2 regions of the Xanthobacter lutulentifluminis genome follow, and region 2 is predicted to be linked to the other one. Evidence: predicted binding sites of a transcription regulator. Region 2 holds the regulator's gene; the other holds the start of a gene.
What was found. Region 2 encodes PhoB, which activates phosphate uptake and scavenging genes when phosphate is short. Its sites were predicted from a motif close to TGTCATNNANCTGTCAT; they were not measured.
Positions count from the first base shown of each region.

Region 1: the regulator PhoB is predicted to act here: its motif matches at 1,092-1,108, upstream of V5F49_RS13510 (Na/Pi symporter).

Region 1 covers NZ_CM195525.1:2,963,546-2,966,825, forward strand. Annotated here, with positions in the region: gene V5F49_RS13495 (GNAT family N-acetyltransferase) at 1-108, shown strand, start outside; gene V5F49_RS13500 (STAS domain-containing protein) at 224-574, shown strand; gene V5F49_RS13505 (ATP-binding protein) at 588-1,031, shown strand; gene V5F49_RS13510 (Na/Pi symporter) at 1,171-2,820, shown strand; gene V5F49_RS13515 (STAS domain-containing protein) at 2,804-3,106, shown strand; gene epmA (EF-P lysine aminoacylase EpmA) at 3,140-3,280, opposite strand, start outside.
Region 2 covers NZ_CM195525.1:1,611,019-1,614,298, forward strand. Annotated here, with positions in the region: gene V5F49_RS07265 (flavin monoamine oxidase family protein) at 1-1,053, shown strand, start outside; gene phoB (phosphate regulon transcriptional regulator PhoB) at 1,273-1,974, opposite strand; gene phoU (phosphate signaling complex protein PhoU) at 2,095-2,823, opposite strand; gene pstB (phosphate ABC transporter ATP-binding protein PstB) at 2,844-3,280, opposite strand, start outside.

The DNA of each region.
Region 1 (3,280 bases), 1.4 Mb from region 2:
ACCGACCGCCAGCGCGAGCTGTTCGCGCAGGGGTTGCGCGGCTTTGCGCGCGGGCGGCTGGAGAGCGGCGCCGCCGGCGTCCTCTACGCCCCGCCGCGGGCGGCCTGAGCGAGCGATTTCCGCCCGGCGCGGACTTCACTAAGATGTCGCGACCCGAGGGTCACCCTGACACGGGCGACCGCCCCGAGGCCGAGCACCGTCCGTTTCGCAAGAGGCATCGCGCATGAAGATCGACAGCAAGGCGCTCGGCCCGGGCGTCGTCCTGGTCAGCCTCGACGGGCGGCTCGACATTGCCGGCGCCGCCCAGGTGGAACCGCAGTTCAAGGCGGCGTGCGAGGCGGCGCAGGTGCTGCTGGTGGATCTCTCGCACACCCCGTTCATGGCCTCCATCGGCATCCGCCTCCTTCTGGCCGGGGCCAAGGGGCTGAAGCGCAAGGGCGGCGCCATGCGCCTGTTCGGGTGCGATCCGCAGGTGGGCAAGGTGCTCACGGCCACCGGGGTGGACCAGCTCGTCGCCATCGACGCCACGCGCGACCAGGCCTTCGCGGCCGCGGGCGTGGCGAGCGGCACCTGACGGCGGACCGCTCATGGCGCTACCTCCGGGCGGGACGCTCATCTCCACCCTCGACGTCGATGCGCGCATCGACGACATCACCAACGCCACCGGCTGGCTCGGCACCCTCGCGGAAGAGGAGGGCTGGCCCGAGGCCACCCGCTTCGCCCTCGAGCTGAGCCTTGAGGAGGCGCTGACCAACGTGGTCTCCTACGGCTTCGCCGGCAACGTCGCGACGCCGCGCATCCGCATCGAATGCTACCGCCTGCCGGAGGGCCGCATCGCCGTGCGGCTGGTGGACAACGGCGTGCCGTTCGACCCCACCTCCATCGCCGAGCCCGAGGTGCCCGATTCCATCGAGGACGCGCGCATCGGCGGCCATGGCGTCCAGCTCATGCGCCATTTCCTCGAAACGCTGGCCTACGACCGCGTCGGCGACGAGAACCAGCTGACGCTGGTGGTCGCCCGGCCGGAGTAGGGGCGGCCTCAGGGGCTGGCGGTGTCAGGGGAGGGGGCGGGAGACGGCGGCGGAGGTAACTGTCGTCGAACTGCAATAATCGGGCGCTAGTCTGCGGCAATCCCTGAACATTGCCGGCGGAGGACGCAGCAGCGCTGCCATGGCCATCATTGCGGAAATCCTCGCCGGGCTCGGACTGCTGTTCGTCGGCCTCAAGCTGATGTCCACGCACCTGCAGCAGGCCACCGGCCGGCGGGTGCGGAACCTGCTGCGCACCGCCACGCGCTCCCCGCTGGTGGGGCTGCTGTGCGGCACGCTCGCGGGCGCGGCCACCCAGTCCTCCAACGCGGTGGCCATCGTCAGCGGCAACCTCGTGCGCGGCGGCGTGCTCACCACCCGCGACGCCATCCCCATCGTCGCCGGCGGCAATGTGGGCACGGCGGCGCTGGTGTTCGTGGCCGCCATCGATTTCCGCCTGCTGGTGCTCTACCTGGTGGCGCTGGTGGGCTTCGGCTTCCAGTTCCGGCTGGATCGCCGCCCGGCCATGAAGGAATGGATGGGCGTGGCGCTGGGCCTCGCGCTGGCGCTGCTGGGGCTCGACCTCATCAAGCACGGGCCGCGCGCGCTCGACGTCTCCACCCTCGCGGCGGTGCTGGGGGACGGGCTGCCGGTGTGGCTCGGCTTCACCCTCGGCTTCATCGCCGCGGCCATCAGCCAGTCGTCGTCCACCCCCACCATCCTGGTGGTGGCACTGATGCACGCGCAGGTGCTGGGCCTCGGCGACGCGGTGTTCGTGGTGATGGGCGCCAATCTGGGCTCCGGCGTGTCGGCGCTGGCGGCGGCGGGCGGGCTGGAGGGCACCGGGCGCCAGCTTTGTTATGTGCATGTGCTGGTGAAAGGCGTGGGCTGCGTGCTGGTCGGCGCGCTGCTGGGAGGCGCCTATCTGGCCGGCCTCGATCCGCTCGACGCGCTGGACCAGCTGGGCGGACACCAGGCCTCCGCCTCCCTCTCCATCCTGTTCCTGGCGCTCCAGCTCGCCGGCGCGGTGCCGGTGTCGTTCGCGCGCAGCCTCACCGAAGGCATCGCCGCCCGCTTCAGCCCGCCGACCGTGGAGGACAGCGCCTCCCGCCCGCGCTTCATCCACCATCGGGCGCTCGAGGATTCCGCCACCGGCCTCGACCTCGCCGAGCAGGAGACCATGCGGCTCGTCAAGCTGATGCCGAACCTCCTGCCCGACCTCGACCAGCAGGACGCCAGCGGCCCGGCCGAGCGGCTAGCCCTGTGGCGCGGCGCCACCGCCATCGTGGTGGCCATCGACCAGTTCCTCGCCGACCTGATCAGCCGCGGCATGCCCCGGCAGAGCCTCCAGATCGCGCTCCACCTCCAGGCGCTGGTGGAGACGGTGCGGACCCTGCAGGACACGCTGCACGGCTTCACCGAGGTGGTGGAGGGCTTCGAGGACCTGCCGCCGCTCGGCTTCAACCTGTCCGAATCGCTGCGCACCATCATCCTCTCGCTGGCCGACGCCACCGAGGGCGACGCGACCGACCTCGACCTCATCGTCACCCTGGCCGGGGACCGCAGCGAGCTGCTCAGCCGCATCCGCCGCCAGCTCGGCGCCTCGGCGCTCGGCACGGGCACGGACGCGCGCCAGCTGCTGCTCGCCACCAGCCTGTTCGAGCGCGGCGTCTGGCTGGTACGCCGCACCGCCGTGGCGTTGCGCGCGCAGGAGAATGAGGCTAATCGGGAGGGCGCCGCGCCGGAGGGTGCGGCGCTCAAGCGAGTAGAGGCCGATGCACATCGAACGTGAGCAGCTCGGGTCCGACGTGGTGCTGAAAGTCGCGGGGCGCCTCGATACGCCCAATGCGAAGCCGTTCGAGGCCAGCCTGATGGAAGTGGTCTCCACCACCGACGGCGGCATCGTCGTGAACCTCGCCGGCGTGGACTATGTGTCCTCCTCGGGCCTGCGCGCGCTGCTGGTGGCCGGCAAGGCCATGCGCTCGGCCAAGCGCAAGCTGGCCCTGTCCTCGCTGCAGCCGCAGATCCGCGAGGTGTTCGACATCTCTGGTTTCTCGACCCTGTTCGAGATCAGCTGACCGCGCGGCCGGCCGCGCTCGCGCGCCGGCCCCTCAGCCACTCGCCACGGGCGCCCACAGCACATCCTCGATGCGCCGCGCGCCGCTCGCCAGCATGGCGAGCCGGTCGAAGCCGAGCGCGCAGCCCGATGCCTGCGGCATCACCGCGAGGGCGGCGAGGAAATCCGCATCGAT
Region 2 (3,280 bases):
CCCATGTCGGCCTATGGCCGCGCCGAGGGGCTGGACATCACCGCGGCGCCGGAGGGCGGCCGGCTCTATGTCCACGGCCGCGAGGCGCGCGATGCCGACTACGAGGAGTTCGTCGCCACCGTGCGTCGCGCCGAGCGGGCCATCGTCGCCGCCGGCGATGCCGGGCGCGACATGCCGGCTTCCCGCGCCGTGCCGGACCTCGGCGCCTTCTCCGGCAGCGCCCGCTTCGTGGTGGGGCCGTTCGAACGGGCCAAGGAGCTGGACCAGATCTCAACCGTGGACGTCTCCCGCGCCGAGGAGCGCGAGGGCGAGGACGTCTGCCGGCAGGGCATCGGCACGCTGGTGGCCCAGCTCGCCCGCCCGCTCACCGTGCGGCTGGAGACCGCCGCCCGCAGCGTCGATCTCGGCGCGCGGCTGGTGGCGGTGCAGACCAGCAAGGGAACGCTGCTCGGCCGCACGGTCATCGTCGCCGTGCCCCCCTCGATCATCGCCTCCGGCAAGCTGCGCATCCAGCCGGCGCTGCAGCCGCGCTACCGCACGGCGGTGGAGAAGATCACGCTCGGCGCCTACGACCACATCGCCTTCCGTCTGCCACGCAACCCTGTGGGGCTCGGCAGCGACGATACGGTGTTCTTCAAGTCCGACAGCCCGCGCGGCTATGCCCTGCGCGCCCGCATCGGCGGCAGCGACCTCTACACGCTGGAGGTGGGCGGCGATGTGGCGACCGGTCTCGCCGACGGCGCGCCGGAGGCTGCGGCGGCCTTCCTGAAGAGCGCGCTGACGCAGGAATTCGGCGCCGATGTCGCCGCCAAGGTCGGCAAGGTGCACGCCACGCGCTGGACCAAGGAGCCGTGGGCGATGGGCGCCTTCTCCTGCGCCCTTCCCGGCTACGGCAACATGCGGCGCGCCTTCATCGAGACCGTTGCCGGGCGGCTCGTGTTCGCCGGCGAGCATGCGCACGAGACGCTCTGGGGCACCGTGGGCGGTGCCTGGCTCTCGGGCGACCGCGCCGCGCGGCAGGTGCTGGGCCTCATCGGCGTGCGCTCGGGCTAGGTGGGTTCGCGGGCCGGGCGAACGTGCAGGGCGTGGCAGGATGCTGCCGCCGTCCGCTAAGGCCGTCGGGCTGCGGCATCGATGCCACCCGCGCACCGGCCGCCGCTTCGACGATCGCCGGGCCTTCGATGCCGTCGGCGGACCGGAGGTCACGCGGACCACGACCGGTGCGCCCCCCGAGGGCGCCTCCAGCTGCGACCTCGGGCATCGGCGCGCCCCTCAGTGGGCGCGGGCGAACATCTCGTTGAACGAATAGCCGGCCCCGCGCACGGTGCGGATGGGGTCCGACTGGCGGCCGCGGTTGATGGCCTTGCGCAGGCGGCCGACGTGCACGTCCACCGTGCGCTCGTCGATATAGACGTCCTGGCCCCACACGCCGTCGAGCAGCTGCTCGCGGGAGAAGACGCGGCCGGGGCTCTGCATCAGGAATTCGAGCAGGCGGAACTCGGTGGGGCCGAGATGGACCTCGCGCCCGGCGCGATGCACCCGGTGGGTCTCGCGGTCGAGCTCGATGTCGCCGGCGCGCAGCAGGGTCGCCACATGCTCCGGCTTGGCGCGGCGTAGCAGGGCCCGCACCCGCGCGAGCAGCTCGGGGACGGAGAAGGGCTTCACCACGTAATCGTCCGCGCCGGTGGCGAGGCCGCGCACGCGCTCGGTCTCCTCGCCGCGGGCGGTGAGCATGATCACCGGCAGGCGCTCGGTCTCCGGCCGGGTGCGCAGCCGCCGGCACAGCTCGATGCCGGACAGGCCGGGCAGCATCCAGTCGAGGATGACGAGGTCCGGCACGGTCTCGCGCAGGCGCGTCTCCGCCTCGTCGCCGCGGGCGACGCTCTCCACGCCATAGCCCTCCGACTCCAGATTGTACCGGAGGAGGAGGGTCAGCGGCTCTTCATCTTCCACGATCAGAATACGCGCCGGCACTGTGCATCACCGTCTTCGTGCTGGACCCGCACCGGCGCTGCCGGTTCGGGAGCTTTGCCTGCCCCGCGCCGACGTTTCCGGCTCAGGAGTGCTGCATGCCCCCGCGCCGGCGTTGCCGGCTCAGGCCTGGGCGGAACGGCCCGGGAAGGCCAGGGTGGTCTCGCTGGAGGCGTCCGCCTTGGGGCGGCTCTCCGGCAGGTTCTGGCCGGTCACCATGTAGTAGACGATCTCCGCGATGTTGGTCGCGTGGTCGCCGATACGCTCGATGTTCTTGGCGCAGAACAGAAGGTGCGTGCACACCGAGATGTTGCGCGGGTCCTCCATCATATAGGTGAGGAGCTCGCGGAACAGGGAGGTGTACATGGTGTCGATGGCGCCGTCGCGGCCCCACACTTCCACCGCCTTGGCCTCGTTGCGGGCGGCGTAGGCGTCGAGCACCTCCTTGAGCTGCTCCAGCACCAGGTCGGAGATGTGCTCCACGCCCCGGACCAGCTTGGCGGGGTGGTACTCGCCCTCGATGGCGATGACGCGCTTGCCCACGTTCTTGGCGAGGTCGCCGATGCGCTCGAGGTCGTTGGCGATCCGGATGGAGGCCACGATCTCGCGCAGGTCGTTGGCGACCGGCTGGCGCTTGGCGATGACGAGGATGGCGCGATCCTCGATCTCGCGCTGCATCTGGTCGACGGTGGCGTCCACCAGCACGACCTTCTGGGCGAGGGCCACGTCGCGGCGGATCAGCGAGGTCACGCCATCAGCGACGAGGCGCTCGGCCTGCCCGCCCATCTCGACGACCTTGCGGCCGATTTCCTTCAGCTCCTGATCGAAGGAAGCTACGGTATGCTCCGGCATCTCAGTCATCCTTCTGCTCGTCAGCCGAAGCGGCCGGTGATGTAGTCGCGCGTCTTGATCTGGGTCGGGTTGGTGAAGATCACGTCCGACGGCGCCACCTCGATCAGCTCGCCGAGATAGAAGAACGCGGTGATGTCGGCGCAACGCGCCGCCTGCTGCATGTTGTGCGTCACGATGACGATGGTGAATTCCTGCTTCAGCTCGTCGATCAGATCCTCGATCTTCGAGGTGGAGATCGGGTCGAGCGCCGAGGTGGGCTCGTCGAGCAGGATCACTTCCGGGCGCACCGCGATGGTGCGGGCGATGCACAGGCGCTGCTGCTGGCCGCCCGACATGCCGAGCGCCGAGGTGTGCAGGCGGTCCTTGGTCTCGTCCCAGATGGCGGCCTTGCGCAGGCACCATTCCACGCGCTCGTCCATCTGCGCCTTGTTCAGCCGCTCGTGCAGCTTCACGCCGA